DNA from 2 places in the Mesorhizobium sp. NBSH29 genome. Region 2 is predicted to be linked to the other one. Evidence: riboswitches for the same ligand, from Rfam matches in the RefSeq annotation. Region 2 holds a riboswitch; the other holds the start of a gene.
The links. Region 2 has a riboswitch for thiamine pyrophosphate ahead of thiC (phosphomethylpyrimidine synthase ThiC). Riboswitches for the same ligand answer to the same signal wherever they lie in the genome.

Region 1: it holds a riboswitch for thiamine pyrophosphate, as region 2 does, so the genes downstream of both, thiB (thiamine ABC transporter substrate binding subunit) here and thiC (phosphomethylpyrimidine synthase ThiC) in region 2, are expected to answer to the same signal.

The regions. Positions count from the first base shown of each region.
Region 1 covers NZ_CP045492.1:763,615-772,873, forward strand. The annotation lists gene GA830_RS03715 (RNA polymerase factor sigma-32) at 132-989, shown strand; gene GA830_RS03720 (M48 family metalloprotease) at 1,002-2,444, opposite strand; gene thiQ (thiamine ABC transporter ATP-binding protein) at 2,648-3,385, opposite strand; gene thiP (thiamine/thiamine pyrophosphate ABC transporter permease) at 3,378-5,021, opposite strand; gene thiB (thiamine ABC transporter substrate binding subunit) at 4,997-5,998, opposite strand; TPP riboswitch at 6,036-6,157, opposite strand; gene GA830_RS03740 (thiamine diphosphokinase) at 6,250-6,894, shown strand; gene GA830_RS03745 (ABC-F family ATP-binding cassette domain-containing protein) at 6,901-8,721, shown strand; gene GA830_RS03750 (cell division protein ZapA) at 8,770-9,138, opposite strand; gene GA830_RS03755 (DUF4164 domain-containing protein) at 9,150-9,259, opposite strand, start outside.
Region 2 covers NZ_CP045492.1:3,485,784-3,495,042, forward strand. The annotation lists gene GA830_RS17160 (ABC transporter permease) at 1-421, shown strand, start outside; gene ftsZ (cell division protein FtsZ) at 648-1,643, shown strand; TPP riboswitch at 1,699-1,815, shown strand; gene thiC (phosphomethylpyrimidine synthase ThiC) at 1,932-3,758, shown strand; gene thiO (glycine oxidase ThiO) at 3,755-4,717, shown strand; gene thiS (sulfur carrier protein ThiS) at 4,714-4,911, shown strand; gene GA830_RS17185 (thiazole synthase) at 4,914-5,687, shown strand; gene GA830_RS17190 (thiamine phosphate synthase) at 5,684-6,295, shown strand; gene GA830_RS20035 (hydroxymethylpyrimidine/phosphomethylpyrimidine kinase) at 6,262-7,236, shown strand; gene GA830_RS17200 (CorA family divalent cation transporter) at 7,327-8,355, shown strand; gene GA830_RS17205 (TAXI family TRAP transporter solute-binding subunit) at 8,507-9,259, shown strand, end outside.

The sequences.
Region 1 (9,259 bases), 920 kb from region 2:
GCTCCATCGCACGTTGCGCAAATGTCCTGGCCGTTACTAAAAAACGGCACGTCCTGAGATAGCGCTCCTTCCCTGACGGGCAAGGTCGACATCAAAATGGAGCCGGAGTGCCAGGCAACATGGAGCCTGGCATGGAAGAAGCCGCACGCAGATCCCTTATCCGAACCGCGATGAAGGCTCCGTACCTCTCACGCGAGGACGAGCACGATTTGGCAGTCCGATGGAAGGAATGCGGAGACCAGCAAGCCATGCATGCGATAACAACAGCGCATATGCGACTTGTAATCTCGATGGCCTCCAAATTTCGATACTTCGGGCTCTCCCCCAACGACCTCATCCAAGAAGGCCATGTGGGCCTGCTTGAGGCAGCGGCACGATTTGAACCGGAACGAGATATCCGCTTTTCAACCTATGCTACATGGTGGATACGCGCTTCGATGCAGGACTACATCCTGCGCAATTGGTCCATCGTGCGCGGCGGCACCAGCTCGGCGCAAAAGGCTCTTTTCTTTAATCTCAGACGTTTGCGGGCAAAGTTGTCACAAGGTTCGGATCCGCTACCTGGCGGAGCCATATATCGTGAGATATCGACCGCCCTGGGCGTCTCGGAAGCTGATGTGGCGATGATGGATTCCCGTCTTTCAGGTCCCGACACCTCCCTCAACGCTCCCTTGGTAGACGAAAACGGTTCGGCAGACCGAATGGACTTTCTGGTCGCTGACGATCCATTGCCGGACGCCATGGTCGAAGACACCATCGACATCGAGCGCAGAAACCTTTGGCTCCGTGGCGCGCTTGAGGTCCTCAACGCCCGTGAACTCAAAATCATCAACGAACGGCGCTTGCAGGACGATGGCGCGACGTTGGAGGCTTTGGGCGCTAAACTGGGCATCTCCAAGGAGAGGGTGCGCCAAATTGAAACTCGTGCGATCGAAAAGCTCCGCTCGGCCTTGATGAAGGTGGATCCATCGTTCGCACAGGCGGCCTGACACAGCCATCGGCTAGCGATCAGAGATAATCTTCACCTTGTCGCCGGCAGAAACACCGCCACCGGGTGGTAGGGCATTAAGCACACCAAAAAGTTCAAGCTTTCGGTCAACGCCTATCATCTGCGCTGATAGCGATCCCACGGTCTGGCCGGGCTTGACGGTCACAACCCGGATTCGCAACGGTCGAAGCGCCTCTTTCTCCGCAGCAGTCAGTGATTTGAAGCTAGCACTAACCGACTGTGCGATGCTCTCTAGCGTCGTGCTCGCAATAGGTGCAGCGGTGAGCAGCCTGTAAACGCGATCGCCAGACCGAACCACAGTGATGGCAAATTTCCAGCCATCCGCGCTTGCGCGCGCGGTTGCCGCTTCGTTGCCATTGATCGTCGTCGCCTGCACCGAACCAGCATCGAGGCCCGTGACCCATCCGCTGCGTAGATAGTCTGCCAGCGTGATATTGGTGTCGACTGACACGCCATCAAATCGAACTGCTGTGTCTCCAGGCCCGGTCGCAGTCACTTCGGCAGCGGTATTGTCGATCATGAAACCGGCTGGCACCGCAAATGCTACGCCAAGGCCCGGGTGCTGGAAGGTATTCCCACGAATATATCCCTCTTCAGGTGAATCACCGAAAAGGAGCCCATCGATGCCGGCCAGATAGGAGTCGCGATCCACAGTTCCACTGTCAGGCGTACCGAAACCGCGAGCCTGACGCTGGGCCAGATCGATGCGTTGCGGCGCATTCGGGTGACTGGCCAAAAAATCGAGGCTCGCATCCTGAGCCCCGGTGACCGAGCGGAAATTGCTGTAAGAAGCCATTGACTGCAGAAACCGGCTCGCCGCAAAAGGATCATAGCCCGCTTTCGCGGTGGCACGGATGCCAATGGAATCGGCTTCCAGCTCTTGGTTCCGTGAGAACTGCGCGAGCCTGAGCTTGCCCTTGATCAGGGCAACTTTGGTGAGCGAACTTTCGCCAAGAACGTCGGAAACGACTTTGCTGGCGAGAACTTCCTCAGCTTCCTTCTGCTGGCGCTGAATACCGTGACTGGCTGTAACGTGGCCCATCTCATGGGCGATCACAGCAGCAAGCTCTGCAGAATCATTGGCAAGGGCCAAAAGTCCGCGCGTCACATAGAGATAACCTCCCGGCAGCGCGAAAGCGTTGACGTTTGGGGAGTTCAAGATAGTGATGCGATAGCTTTGCGGCGATGGATTGTCAGCGTCGAAGGTAAGAGTGCCGACGACCTTGGCAACCATGCGCTCAAGCTTGGGGTCAGGATATTCGCCACCATAGGTTGCCAGAATGCGCGGGTGCTGCGCCTTGGCGAGCACTGCCATCTTGTCATTTTTGGCAACTGAATCGACGGTGACTGGATTGTTGGATGGTTGGAATGCCTGTTCATTGATCGGCCCGACGGTCTGGCATCCAGCCAGCAGCGCGAGCGCGCAACACAACATCCATCTGCCCCGCCGCGCAGGTGATGAAACAATCCGCAAATTGGAAGCGGCAAGGTAAGGCGGCAGAATACTATCCTCTCGGTGTACGGTGTCATCGCATGTACGGCGCGATTCATCGCTGCAAACTCTTACCATGAACTTGCCGCTGGGTCCGGTGTGGCGACAAATTATGTCTGCTTGCGGGCAATTCGCATCAATTGCTGCTATCCGGCAACAGTTCCGATATAGCGCCGGAACGCTTCCGGCCCATGATTGCTGAAAAGTTCAGACGCTTGGCCAACTGCAGAGATGTGGCCGTCCTCCAGGAAAATCATGTTTTTAGCGATCCGCCGGGCATCTTCCGGCTGATGAGTGACGAAAAGCACCGTCATCGAATGTTGGCGGCAAAGTTTTTCTACCAGCCCCAGCATGTCCAGCCGCAGCGCCGGGCCAAGCGAAGCGAACGGTTCGTCGAGCAACAGAACCGGACGTTCGCGTACCAGCACGCGCGCCAAAGCCACGCGCTGGCGTTCGCCGCCCGAAAGTTCGCGCGGCAGGCGATGTTCCTTGCCGCCAAGCCCGGTATGTTCCAATGCGTTCGCGATGGCGACGCGGTCATCGGCTGCCAAGCGGAGAGCGGGGGAGCGTCCCAGTCCGACATTAGCGATGACATCGAGATGGGCAAAAAGGTTGTTTTCCTGAAATACCATGGAGACTGGGCGATCTGCAGGGGGTAGCCCTGTCACGTCAACTCCGCCGATCAAGACGCGACCTCGCGAAGGCACCTCAAACCCGGCGATAAGATTGAGAAGCGTCGACTTGCCCGAGCCGCTGGGGCCCATAATCGCGGTGACAGCGCCGGCCTCTACCTCCGCGTCGAACATCATCGCAGTCTCGCCATAGCTGAAGACAATTTTGTCCAGCAGCACTGCTGCACTTTCCGGCATTAAAGGATCAGACATTGTGGCGTTTTCCAAGTCGCTCGACGAGAATCATCAACGCGAGACACAGCAGCCCAAGCAGCAATGCCAGGCCAGCGGCATCTTCGGTGCGGTAGCTGCCCATCCGCGAATACAGAAGGTAAGGCAATGTCTGCACCGCATCACTTCCAAAAAGCGCGATGACGCCGAGATCGCCAAGCGAAAGCGCCATGGCAAAGGCAAGTCCGGTAAAGATGGGTGCCCGCAACGCTGGCCAGTCAATCAAGCGAAACCGCGTCAGGCCGGCAATGCCTAGCGATACGCACAGCTTTTCATGACGTGTACTCGCCGCGTCATAGGCCGGCCCAATTGCGCGTACGGCAAAGGGCATCGCCATCACCGCATTGACCGCTATGACCATGATCGGCGCAACGGCAAAAACGTCCACTGTGTTGCGCAGCAAAATGAACCACCCCGCACCAATGACAATCGGGGGAACGACCAGGACAAAGCCCGGGCCCATCTCGGTCAGTAGTTCCATGAACCGGCGTCGGCGAGTTCGCCGTGATCTAAACATTTGTTGCGTTGCAATGAGAGCCAGCGACAGAAGTACCGACAGCACGGCCGACAGCAAAGCAAGAATAAGGCTGGTCACGATCGCACGCTGCACAATCCGCTCACCGGCAAGCCTTGCCAGATCAGCATCAACACCGGCAACCAGAGTTGCCAGCAATGGTCCTGCGATAAAGAGCAATGACGTACCTATCATCGCGCCGTTGAAAAATGTTTCGGAGGGTCCGGCATCGCGAACCCTGGCCGACGCAACCGAAAGGTTGGCATCTCCGGTCGTGGTGGCCCCTAGTCTGGCAAGCGCGGCAACAACGATTGCCGTCAGCAAGATTTGCAAAACCGTCAGCGCCACCGCGCGGGCGGGATCAAAGTCAAACCGCAACGCCTGATAGATTGCCACTTCAAGCGTTGTCGCGCGCGGTCCACCACCCAGCGTCAACACGATGGTGAAGGATGTGATGCACAGCATAAACACCAGGCCGGCAATGCCCGGCATGGCCGCACGCAATACAGGCCACTCTATCAACCTGAAAGCGGGGCCGGCCCGCATGCCCAACTGGCTCGCCAGTCGCCATTGGTCTGCAGGCACGGTGTCCAGCGCCTGCAGGAAAAGCCGAGTTGCCAAAGGCAGGTTGAAAAAAACATGGGCGACGAGAATGCCAGAAAGCCCGTAAATACCAGGCCATGTCTCCCCGGACGCCCGCGAAAGTACATCGGCCAGATAACCCGCTCGTCCATAAAGTGTCAGTACGCCCAGCGCTACCACGATGGCTGGCAAACCCAGTGGAACCGCAAACAATCTCAATATCAGCCCGCGACCGGGAAAAGCCGGGTGTCGCGACAACGCGCGCGCGACGATGATGGCGGGGCCGACCGAAAGCACCGTCGAAAGCAGGCCCTGCAACAGAGTGAACCTGACAACCCGCAACATATAGGGATCGAAAGCGCCTAGCGCGCCCGACCAGTCTCGCACGGCTTCCACCAGCAAGCCGACGAAAGCTCCAGCCAGAAGCGCGCCAATAGCCGCCAACGCTACCATTCCGGCAGCGATTCTCCGGAGAGGCAGCACTGGCAGGCGCTTGGTTACTTGCTCATTGCCGACAGCCATTCATCGATCCAGGCTTTGCGGTTTTCGGCCACTTCTTCGGCGCCGATGATAAGCGTCTTTGCCGGTTTGACCAATTTGTCAAAGGCAGGGTTCAAAGCTTTTGACGTAGCGGATGCCGGGAACATCCAGTTGGTTTCCGGCAAAACGTCCTGAAATGCCGGCGTCAGCATGAATGCCATAAATTTTTGTGCCAGCGGGTTCTTGGCGCCGGTTGTTGTAATCGCCGCCACTTCCACCTGCAGATACTGGCCATCACTGAAGGCCGCTGCCTGATACCGCTCAGAACTTTCGGCCACCATGTGGTACGCCGGCGAAGTCGTATAGGAGAGAACCATCGGGGCCTCACCCTTGGTGAACAGACCATAGGCCTCGCTCCAACCTGGCGTCACCGTCAACACGCGGTCTTTGAGCTTCTCCCAAGCTTGCGGCGCCTGCTCACCATAAACAGCCTTGACCCAAAGCAGCAGCCCAAGACCGGGAGTCGACGTGCGCGGATCCTGAATAACGATCTTCTGGTTGGCGTCGCCCTCCACCAATTCCTTCAGGCTTGCCGGCGGCGCTTTCACCTTTTCAGTGTCGTAAACGACCGCAAAGTAGCCGTAGTCATAGGGGAGGAACATTGCATCGTTCCAGCCATTCGGCACCGTAAGCGCCTCAACAGAGACGCCGTGCGGCACAAATAGATCGGTGTTTTTTGCTTCAGCCGTGAGATTGGTATCAAGACCAAGAACGATGTCGGCCTTGGTCGAAGCCCCTTCAAGCCTGACGCGATTGAGAAGCGCAACGCCATCTGCGACCGAGACAAATTCGACGTCACAGCCGCATTCTGCTTCAAACGCTTTTTCGACCTGGGGCCCAGGACCCCATTCAGCGGTAAAACTTTCATAGGTGTAGACAGTCAGCTTTTCCTGCGCCACCGCAGCAGACGAAAGCAGGGTCGGACCGGCCACCAGCATCAATGAGAAAAACCCGCGCATCCACGTCTCCTTTTAAAAGTTGCAAGGAATTGAGGCGCTGGGCAAAGCGTCTAATCCCTCCGCCGGTACAAACCGGATCAGGTTCAGCGGGTTGGCGCGGGTTTCCCCTTTGCCTCTCAGCCTGTCACCTTGCAGCGACCGGCACCCCGTTAGAGCGTTTTGACACATAGGGCGCCGAGATCGGCTCCGCAAGCGATTGTTGATGCTCTGCGCCTTCCGCTTTCGAGGTCCGGCGTGATAGAGCGCTCGCTATGAGCCTTTTCACTCTCCTGTTTGGCGGCGATCTTGTTCGCACGCCCCGGCTGGATGCACAGCTTGCCGGCAGCCGCGTCATCGCTGCCGACTCCGGTATCCGCCATGCCGCGGAACTCGGGATAACGCCCGAGCTTTGGGTGGGTGATTTCGACTCGACTACCAAGGAGTTGGCGCAGAAATTTGAAGCCGTGCCACGGGAAGTGTTTCCCGCTGAGAAGGACCAGACCGATGGCGAACTCGCCGTCGACACAGCGCTCCGGCTGGGCGCAACCTCGCTTGTTATAGCTGGCGCTTTCGGCGGTCCACGCATTGATCACACCTTCCTCCATCTGGCTATCGGAATGCGCCTGGCGGAAGCCGGCACGCCCATTGTGCTGACCAGCGGTGCGCAAGAAGGCATTCCTTTACTAACTGGCAATGCGACGTTTGATTATGCCCCAGGAACAATGTTTTCAATTATCGGCTTCAGCGCCCTCAGCGGGTTGACGCTCACCGGCGTGAAATGGCCGCTCGATGAGGTAAAGGTGCCTTTCGGTTCCTCGCTCACTCTTTCCAACGAAGTGTCCAGCAAGCTCAGCGCCGAGCTTGGCTCAGGTCGCGCAATGCTAATCGCCCATCCTTTCCCCGGTACGGAATTTTAAGACGCCATGGCGCCACCCCTTCTTCGCCTCGACGGTATCAAACTTACATTCGGCGGTACGCCGCTTCTGGATGGTGCGTCGATCTCGGTTTCGCAGGGCGACCGCATCGCGCTGGTCGGTCGCAATGGCTCCGGCAAATCAACCCTGCTCAAGATTGCGGCCGGCCTCGTTGAGTTTCAGGATGGTGATCTATTTCGGCATCCATCCGTGACAATCCGATATCTGCCGCAGGTTCCCGACATGGAAGGCTTTGCCACGGTGCGCTCCTATGTTGATGCCGGGCTTGGGCCTGCCGACGATCCTTACAGGGTGACATACCTGCTGGAACATTTAGGACTGACAGGAGAAGAAGATCCCAAAAGCCTGTCCGGCGGTGAAGCGCGTCGCGCGGCCCTTGCAAAGGTACTGGCACCCGAACCGGACATTCTGCTGCTTGATGAGCCAACGAACCATCTCGATCTCGCCACCATCGAATGGCTGGAAGAGGAGCTCAACCGCTCATCCTCCGCACTCATCGTCATCTCTCATGATCGCCGATTTCTTGAGCGCGTCTCCCGTGCAACGGTATGGCTGGACCGTGGCCAGACGCGCCGACTGGACAAGGGATTCGCACATTTCGAAGCATGGCGCGATGTGGTTCTCGAAGAGGAGGAGCGCGATCAACACAAGCTTGGCCGCCAAATCGTGCGCGAGGAGCACTGGCTGCGCTACGGCGTGACTGCAAGGCGCAAGCGCAACATGCGCAGGCTCGGCGAATTGCAAACCATGCGCCAGAGCTATCGTGGCCACCGCGGCGCTGAGGGCGTCGCTAAAATGGCGGCCAGTGAGGCTGCTGAATCCGGCAAACTGGTAGTCGAAGCGAAATCGATCTCCAAGAGTTATGGCGAACAGATCATCGTTAGCGACTTTTCCACCCGCATCCAGCGTGGCGACCGAGTCGGTTTTGTCGGGGCCAATGGTGCTGGCAAGACAACGCTGTTGAAGATGCTCACAGGAGAATTGGCTCCCGACAGCGGCTCGGTGCGTATCGGCACCAATCTCGAAATCGCCACACTCGACCAGAAGCGCGATGCCTTCGACCCGGAGGAATCGCTGATGCACTTCCTCACGGACGGGCGGGGCGAAACCGTTGTCGTCAATGGCGAGGAGCGCCACGTCGTCTCCTATATGAAGGATTTCCTGTTCAAAGCCGATCAGGCGCGCACGCCGGTGCGCGAACTTTCAGGTGGCGAGCGCGCACGGCTGATGCTGGCGCGCGTTCTGGCTCGCCCGGCCAACCTTCTGGTACTGGACGAGCCGACCAACGATCTCGACATGGAAACACTGGAGCTTTTGCAAGAGCTTGTCGCCGGCTTTGCCGGAACCGTCATCCTCGTTAGTCACGACCGCGACTTTCTCGACCGCACAGTAACAAGCGTAGTTGCCCCCGATGGAAACGGTGTGTGGGTGGAGTATGCTGGCGGCTACGCAGACATGCTGGCGCAGCGCGGGGGCAAGAAGCTCGAGGATCGCAAGGCGCGCAGCAAAGCCGAGGGGCCGTCATCTCCCACTGCATCAGCCTCAGCGCCGCTGAGAGAGAAAGATGCTTCGAAAAAGCTTTCCTACAAGCAGAAATTCGCACTTGAGCAATTGCCCAAGCGCATGGAAGCCATCAACGCATCCATTTCCTCCCTTGAAAACTCGATAGCCGATCCCGCCTTCTACGAGCGCGACCCCAAAGGTTTCCAGAAAACTATCGCCGCGCTCGACAAGGAGCGCGTAACGCTTGGCAAGCTCGAGGAGGAATGGCTGGAACTAGAGATGCTGAAGGAGGAGATAGAGGGCTGAGAGGTTATCGCCGCATTCGACATGCAGTGTCATGGGTTTTTGCCCTGTCTAGGCCGATTTGCCCATGGCAAGCTTCATGGCCAGGCCTTCCATGCGTTCGGCCAGTCCGCTGAGCGCTCCGGTTAGTGCGGCGTCGTTCTTGTCGGCCTTGCTCAGCGCTTCATCACGCGTCTTGCGAAGCGTGGTGACTTCGCTTTCCATCCCCTTGATGCGTTTTTGTAATTCCGAAAGCTCGTCCATCACCATGATGCCGGCCATGACGGTCAACCGTTGGTCGCCGATTTCACCGAAAGACGATTTAAGATGCGAGACATAGCGGTCAAATCGGTCGCCGAGATCGGTCAGGTGCTCTTCCTGCCCCTCGTCGCACGCCATTCGATAGGCTTTGCCGTCGATTGTCACCGTGACCTGAGCCATCGCCAAAAATCCTATCTGTCGAGAACAGCGCGGATGGTTTCCATCGCCGTCACGAGCCGGCGCGAAACTTCTTTGTTCGCTTCTTCCAACCGGTCTGCCCGCGCTTCCGAGCTGTCGAGTT
Region 2 (9,259 bases):
CTTCGTGCTGCGCTGGACGAAATTCGGTCGCCACATCTATGCCATCGGCGGCAATGAGCACGCCGCTACACTGACCGGAGTGCCAGTGCGCCCAATCAAGGTCGCCGTCTATATGATCTCGGCACTGTCAGCCGGGATTGCCGGCATCATCCAGACCGGCTGGCTGGGTGCCGTCACCACCAATATCGGCGCGGGCATGGAATTGCAGGTGATTGCCGCGGCCGTCATCGGAGGCGCCAATCTGGCCGGCGGCATTGGTACCGCCTTTGGCGCTCTGGTAGGCGCAGCCTTGATCGAGATCATCCGCAACAGCCTTGGCCTGCTCGGCATCAACGCCTTCTGGCAGGGCGCCTTCATCGGTGGTGCAATCATCTTCGCGGTGATGTTCGAGCGGGTGCGGAATTTCCGGCAAAGCGAATAGCTGTGCGGTGAATGGTGAATGGTGAATGGTGAATGGTCGGAGTTGATATCGACACGTCAACCCTCATTCCATTTCACCATTCACCATTCTATTCACCATTCACCGCACCCCCAAACCTTGCTTCCCGTCCCGCAACCTGATTCTTTCGGGCAAATCCCATCCGGCGATTCGCCGGGCGGCTGTTATGCTATGCTGCGGGTCACCCGCCAACGAAAGAGAAACGGATATGACCGCTCCCACACGGCCAGATATCTCAGAGATGAAGCCAAAAATTGCCGTGATCGGCGTTGGCGGCGGTGGCGGCAATGCCGTCAACAACATGATCACGGAGGGCTTGCAGGGCACCGAATTCATTGTTGCCAACACCGATGCGCAGGCGCTGACCATGTCCAAGGCGACGCGCCTTATTCAACTGGGCTCCAATGTGACACAAGGCCTCGGCGCCGGCTCACTGCCCGAGATTGGCCGCGCAGCCGCAGAAGAATCCATCGACGAGATCATGGACCACCTGGCCGGCACCCATATGTGCTTCGTCACCGCCGGCATGGGCGGCGGCACCGGCACGGGTGCTGCCCCGATTGTGGCTGCAGCCGCCCGCAAGGCAGGTATCCTGACCGTTGCTGTGGTGACAAAACCCTTCACCTTCGAAGGCACACGCCGCATGCGCGCTGCCGAGGAAGGCGTTGAACGCCTGCGCGAATGCGCAGACACAGTCATCGTTATCCCCAACCAGAACCTGTTCCGCATTGCCGACGCAAAGACCACCTTTGCTGATGCTTTCGCCATGGCTGACCGCGTGCTCTACTCAGGCGTCGGCTGCATCACCGATCTGATCGTCAAGGAAGGCCTGATCAACCTCGATTTCGCCGACGTCAAATCCGTCATGCGCGACATGGGCCGCGCCATGATGGGCACCGGCGAAGCATCCGGCGAAGGCCGCGCCAAAAAAGCTGCAGAAGCCGCAATCGCCAACCCACTTCTCGACGAAGCCTCGATGATGGGCGCCAAGGGCGTCCTGATCTCGATCTCTGGCGGTAAGGACATGACCCTCTTCGAAGTAGACGAAGCAGCCACCCGCATCCGCGAAGAAGTGGACGACGACGCCGACATCATCGTCGGCTCCATCTTCGACAGCGCGCTGGAGGGGAAGTTCCGGGTCTCGGTGGTGGCAACGGGATTGCGACAGCAAACACAATTCGCCGAACACATGCCCGCGCGCTGATAACGCGCCGGCACCTGCCGGCTTGACAAAGCATCCCTATAGGGCGCAACTCTCACGTATTCACCAGGGGGGTCCCGACAAGGGGCTGAGATTCTGCTCGCTTTCGCAGCGCAGTGACCCGTTGAACCTGATCCAGTTCATACTGGCGTAGGGACGGTGCAAGCGCTGGCGCGGGCTATCTGGCTCGACATGCAACGGGTTTCCGTTGCGCTACAATCAGCGCTTTCCTTCTCACGGCTGCGGAACTGGGTCTCCATTTGCGATTGCGAGCAGAGGAGGCTCATACCCATGGATGCTGTTGCCCCGAAAGTTACCACTGGCCCTTTGCCAGCTTCCCGTAAAGTCTACAGACCGGGAATAATTCACCCTGATATTCGCGTTCCCATGCGCGAAATTTCGGTGCACCCCACCGCCGGCGAACCGCCTGTCATCGTTTATGATGCATCAGGCCCCTATACCGAGCCCGCAACATTGCTGGGCATCGAACACGGATTGCCCCGCCCACGCGAAGACTGGATCAAGAAGCGTGCTGACGTCGAAACCTATGCGGGCCGCGCCATTGCTCCGGCTGACAATGGCTTTGTCTCAGGCGACAGGCTGACACCCTATTTTCCTTTGACCCACCAGCCTTTGAAAGCCACAGGCGGCAAGGCGGTGACGCAGATTGCCTATGCCCGCGCCGGTATCATCACGCCAGAAATGGAATTTGTCGCGATCCGCGAAAACCTTGGCCGCGAGGAGGCCAGGAATGCGGCGACACGCGATGGCGAAAGCTTTGGTGCAGCAATTCCTGATTTCGTGACGGCCGAATTCGTGCGTGAGGAAATCGCGCGCGGCCGAGCCATCATTCCGGCCAACATCAACCACCCCGAAAGCGAGCCGATGATTATCGGTCGCAATTTCCTGGTCAAGATAAACGCCAATATCGGCAATTCAGCCGTCACCTCATCCATGGCCGAGGAAGTGGAAAAGATGGTCTGGGCGACCCGCTGGGGCGCAGATACGGTCATGGACCTCTCAACCGGCCGCAACATCCACAATATTCGCGAATGGATCATCCGCAATTCACCGGTACCGATTGGCACCGTACCGCTCTATCAGGCGCTGGAAAAAGTCAATGGCATTGCCGAAGACCTCAATTGGGAGGTCTACCGCGACACGCTGATCGAGCAGGCCGAACAGGGCGTCGATTATTTCACCATCCATGCAGGCGTGCGGCTGCATTACATTCCGCTGACTGTGAACCGGGTCACCGGCATTGTCTCACGCGGTGGCTCGATCATGGCGAAATGGTGCTTGCATCACCATAGAGAGAGCTTCCTCTACGAGCATTTCGATGAAATTTGCGACATTGCCCGTGCCTATGATGTGTCGTTTTCGCTCGGCGATGGCCTGCGGCCCGGATCGCTTGCCGATGCCAATGACGCCGCGCAGTTTGCGGAACTGGAAACACTGGGCGAACTGACACAGATCGCTTGGGCAAAAGACTGCCAAGTGATGATCGAAGGCCCCGGCCATGTGCCGATGCACAAGATCAAGGAAAACATGGACAAACAGCTCGCCGTCTGTGGCGAGGCCCCATTTTACACTTTGGGGCCCCTCACGACAGACATCGCGCCGGGCTACGACCACATTACGAGCGGCATTGGCGCGGCCATGATCGGCTGGTTCGGTACGGCGATGCTTTGTTATGTGACGCCGAAAGAGCATCTCGGCCTGCCCGACCGCAATGATGTGAAAATAGGCGTCATCACCTACAAGATTGCAGCCCATGCAGCCGATCTCGCCAAAGGGCACCCGGCCGCGCGTCTGCGTGATGATGCACTGTCGCGCGCGCGTTTCGAGTTCCGCTGGGAAGACCAGTTCAACCTGTCGCTCGATCCCGAAACAGCGCGTTCCTATCATGACGAGACGCTGCCAAAGGAAGCGCACAAGACAGCGCATTTCTGCTCCATGTGCGGCCCGAAATTCTGCTCGATGAAAATTTCACACGAAATCCGCGCCGAAGCACAGAAGGAAGGGATGGAAGCCATGGCGCAAAAATTCAGAACTGGCGGCGATCTCTATATGCAGCCGGCAGAGCTGAAGGCGCTAGCAGGCGGTGACAAGGCATGAAAGCGCTGATCCGCGGTGCCGGCGTTGCCGGCCTCGCAACGGCTTGGGAACTCACTGCGCGCGGCATTGAGGTGAGCCTGGTGGCAAAGCCCGGCGGCCACTGTGCTTCGTGGTTTGCCGGCGGCATGCTGGCGCCCTACTGCGAGAGTGAGAGTGCTGGTCACGACCTCGTTGCGCTGGCCGGAGGCGCGATCGGATGGTGGCAAGCCACGCTGCCTGGCCATGTCTGCACCACCGGCACGCTGGTGGTGACCCCAGCCCGCGACCGGGCCGAACTGGACCGCTTCGCCGCCCGCACTGAAGGCTTCGAGCGATGCGATGCCGAACGCATCGCGGCACTGGAACCGGCGCTTGAGGGTCGGTTTTCCTGCGGGCTTTTGTTTCACCGCGAGGCGCATCTCGATCCACGTCTGGCGCTTTCGGAACTCAGGCAGCGTTGCGCCGATGCGGGAGTGACATTTCATGATATCGAGCCGGACAATCAAAACTTTGACCATATCATCGATTGCACCGGGATGGCCCGCACCGCCGCCGATAAACTGCTGCGCGGCGTACGCGGAGAAATGCTGATACTGCGCGCACGCGATATCTGCCTGTCGCGGCCCGTGCGGCTGCTCCACCCGCGCTTTCCGCTCTATATCGTGCCACGCGCCGACCATTGCTTCATGGTGGGCGCGACCATGATCGAGACCGATCATGATGGCCCAGCCACCGCACGCTCAGTGATGGAATTACTCAACGCCACCTATGCGTTGCACCCGGCCTTTGCTGAAGCCGAACTTCTGGAAACCGGCGCCGGCGTGCGCCCCGCCTACCCCGACAATCTTCCGCGCGTAACGCAGGCAGGCAGCGAATTCGCCCTCAACGGCCTCTACCGCCACGGTTTTCTGCTGGCTCCTGCAATGGCGCAGCGCGTGGCTCAGCTTGTCACAGGTGCACGACAGGAGAAAGCAGCATGAACATCATCGTCAATGGAAATCAAACCACTGCCAGTGCCACCACGCTTGCGGCTCTACTGGCGGAGCTGGAGTTTGAAGGTGCGTGGCTGGCCACTGCTAGAAATGGCATCCTGGTGCCGACGGACGTGCGGGCCGCATGTCGGCTTGAGGACGGCGACCGGATCGAGATCCTGTCGCCGAGGCAGGGAGGGTGAACATGCTGGAAATCTATGGCGAGACGCTGGCTTCTCGGCTCTTCCTCGGTACCGCGCAATATCCCTCGCCGACCATCTTGGCTGACGCGGTGCGGGCGGCAAAACCGTCGCTGCTGACTGTCTCGCTGCGCCGCGAAACAATGGGCGGCAAATCGGGCGGGCGTTTCTTTGAGCTGGTGCGCGAGCTCGGCGTAAAACTCCTGCCCAACACAGCCGGCTGCCATACTGCGCGCGAAGCCATTACCACCGCCAACATGGCGCGCGAGGTATTTGGCACCGACTGGATCAAGCTCGAAGTGATCGGCAATCACGACACCCTGCAGCCCGATGTTTTCGCGTTGGTGGACGCCGCGCGCGCATTGTGTGCCGATGGCTTCAAGGTCTTTCCCTATACCACTGAGGATCTGGGCGTCGCCGAACGGCTGCTGGAAGCCGGTTGCGGCGTGCTGATGCCCTGGTGCGCGCCCATCGGCTCAGCGCTCGGGCCGCTCAACCTGCATGGGCTGCGTTCCATGCGCGGGCATTTTCCCGTTACGCCGCTGGTAGTGGATGCCGGACTTGGCCGCCCGTCACATGCGGCTTGCGTGATGGAACTTGGTTATGACGCAGTGCTGCTCAACTCCGCCGTCGCGCGCGCCGGTGATCCGGTAGCGATGGCCGGCGCCTTTGCCGCTGCCATCCGCGCCGGACATGCGGCGGCAGGCGCCGGCATTCTGGAACCGCGCGACATGGCAGTGCCATCTACACCAATTATCGGTCGGGCAATGTTCTCATGAGGCTCGACCCGTTTTACCTCATCGTCGACAGCGCCAACTGGCTGGAACGGCTCGTGCCGCTTGGGGTCAAACTCGTACAATTACGCATCAAGGATATGGAGCAAGATGCACTGCGCTTTGAGATCCGCCGCGCCCGCATCATCTGTGCCGCCTATGGCTGCCAGCTGTTTATCAATGATTACTGGCAGCTCGCCATCGAGGAAAAATGTACGGCAGTGCATCTGGGCCAGGAGGACCTCGCGGGTGCCGATCTCGGTGCGATCAGAAACGCCGGCCTGCAACTCGGCATCAGCACGCATGACCATGCCGAACTGGACGCCGCGCTGGCAGCTGCGCCGGACTATATAGCGCTTGGCCCCATCTACCCGACCATCCTGAAGCAATTGAAATGGGACCCCCAGGGCCTCGACCGGATCGGTGAATGGAAATTACGTATCGGCAGAAAAATCCCGCTCGTCGCCATTGGCGGGCTGACGCCGGAGCGCGCGCAGGGCGTGCTGGAAGCCGGCGCCGACAGTGCTGCGGTGGTCACTGACATCACGCTCAACGCCAACCCGGAAGCGCGCACGCGACAATGGCTGGCGCTCGCCGCAGAGCACCGACGCTGATCATGCCCGAAAACGGACCTTTCGTACTGGTAGTCGCTGGCTCGGATTCCTCCGGCGGCGCGGGCATTGCGCGCGACATCGAAACGCTGGCGCAGCATGGCGTGCGCGCCTGCCTCGCCGTCACGGCGCTGACCGTGCAAACGCATGAGGGTGTGGCGCGTGTCGACCTCACGCCTGCCGATCTGGTGGAAGCGCAGATACGCGCGGCTCTGGCCTCCAACCGGGTGCGCGCGATCAAGATCGGCATGCTGGGCAACGGCGAGAACGTGGCTGCGCTAGCCCGCGTGCTCGCGGACAATCCTCATGTGCCTGCCGTGCTCGATCCGGTTCTGGTGACGACTTCCGGCAGCGCCCTGCTGGCCGTGGATGGGGTGGCGGCTCTGTGCGCGGATCTGATGCCAAAATGCACAGTGGTAACACCCAACCTGCCGGAACTAACGCTTTTGGCGGAAGCGATTGTCGGGGCGGCAGCGGCTGGCCAGGAGCCCCCACTTCGGCACCGCTTCGCGGTGCCACCTCTCCCCCACTGCGTAGGGGCGAGGCATAACGGGGAGGTTGGCGCAATGTCCTTCCTCTCCCCCGTCGATCTGGGGAGAGGTGGCGCGCGTAGACTGACGGAGTGGGGGACGATCGACGCCCCCGCCACATCCGAACACCTCCCCGATGTTCCCGCGCTTGTCCAACACCAGGCCGCAATCCTGCTTGCCGCTGCCCCGGCAGTCCTCGTCAAGGGTGGCCATGCGATCGGCACCCGCGCCATCGATATCCTTTTCCGCTCCGGCCAATCGCCCCTGCCTTTCACCGCCGCGCGGCACGATAAAACCATGCGCGGCACCGGCTGCATGCTGGCGAGCGCCATTGCAGCCAATCTCGCCGGCGGTCGCGACCTGACCGACGCGATTGCAAGCGCCAAGGCGCATGTGGCGGGTCGGTTCGCATAAGCACACTGATTGCGCCGCGTCACATCATCTTCATCTAGATTTCCTATCGTCGTCTAAGCTTTTCGACCCTCAACCCTGCGCACGGTTTCCATGCAAGACATCTCGCACCTGCCATTGCTTGCCGCCGCCAACCAGGCGCCGGGTCTTGTCTTTGCCTACCGGCTTCATCCGGACAGCAGCCGTGCCGAAAGCTTGGCTGCCAGCGCAATCCCGGATGCGCTCGCAGCGCAACATGGCTGGGTGTGGCTGCATGTCGATCTGCTCGACCAGCGCACGCCAGGCTGGATCAACAAAATCTGTGCGCTTCCACCGTGCGCGCGAATGGTCTTTGAAGGTCACGTTTCAAGCCTGGCGCTGGCCCATGAAGACGGTGTCGTACATGGGGTGATGGCCGATCTGCATGGAGAGCTGGCGCGCCAGTCGACCAGAATAGGACGGCTGCATTTCTCAGTGTCGGAGCATTTGCTGGTCACCGGGCGGCGGCACCCGTTGCAGGCGGTGGAAGAAGTCCACACGGCAGTCGCAAAAGGCGCGAGCACCCCACCCACCAACGCCTTTGGGTTGCTGGAAATCATTGTGGCAGCCTTTTGTCGAAACACCGGCCAGCGGCTCGCCACCGCGACAATAGTGCTGGACGAGGTCGAGGATCATCTGGTGACTGAGCGCCTGAGCGATGAACGCGCTAACCTCAAGGATGTGCGCCGCCTTGCCGTGTCGCTGCACCGGCCCATCGGCGCGCTGGCCGAGCTCTTCAAGGAAGAGGATCGCGCCGGTTGGGCGCTGGGCAAAAATGGCCATCAGGCACTCGAAAGAATTGCCCTAAGGCTGAACCGTCTCGATCAGGAGGTCGTGACGGTAAACGACCGCGCCCGTCTCCTGCAGGAAGAGGTGGCCGCCGAACTCGCCGATGAATCCAACCGCAGCCTGCGCGCCCTGGCGTTGATCAGCGCCCTCCTTTTGCCCGGCACCCTCATTGCAGGTATTTTCGGCATGAACACCGGCGGACTGCCGCTCGCTCATGCCGCCAGCGGGTTCCTGATCGCCATGCTGATTGGCATCGGTGCTACCGCAATCTTCTACGGGCTGCTCAAGCGCGCCGGCGCCAATCTCCGGTTCTAAGGTTCTCGTCGCCACGAACTGGGGGAGAACGATGGTGCTGTCACTGGCACTGGCCCTATCAATCGCGCTGGACTACCAGAGTGCGGGGTGGACTCTCTCCCGGTGATGCGGTTGGATATCGGTTCACAACGACGTCACGGAGGCAAAAAGTATGATTTTTCAGAAACTGGCGCGCATTGGCGCTGCCGCAGCACTGGTCGGCGCGCTCGCCGTCGGCATTTCGAGCGCACAGGACATGCAGTTCTTCCGCATCGCCACCGGGGGCACCGCCGGAACCTATTTTCCGATCGGCGGCCTGATAGCCAACGCGATTTCCAACCCGCCCGGCTCGCGTGCCTGCGATGAAGGCGGCAGCTGCGGTGCGCCGGGTCTGGTCGCAACAGCTGTTGCCTCCAACGGATCGGTCGCCAATGTCAACGGCATTGCCGGCGGCTCGCTCGAATCCGGCTTCTCGCAGTCCGACGTCGCCTTCTGGGCCCACAGCGGCACCGGCATTTTTGCTGAAAAGGGCGCTGTGGAAAAGGTTCGCGCCATCGCCAATCTTTATCCCGAATCGATCCATCTCGTGGCCCGTGCGGACGCCGGCATCAAGTCGGTGGCCGATCTGAAGGGCAAAAAAGTGTCACTCGACGAGCCGGGTTCCGGCACCCTGGTCGATGCCCGACTGATCCTTGAAGCCTACGGCCTCTCGGAAAGCGATGTCGAAGCAGAATTCCTAAAACCTAACCAGGCAGCGGACCTGATGCGCGACGGAAATATGGATGCCTTCTTCTTCGTTGGCGGCTACCCGGCCGGCGCCATCACTGAACTGGCCACCTCACTTGCAATCACGCTTGTACCGGTTGCTGGCCCCGAAGCTTCAGACATGCTGGGCAAGTACAAGTTCTTCTCCAAACATGTCGTT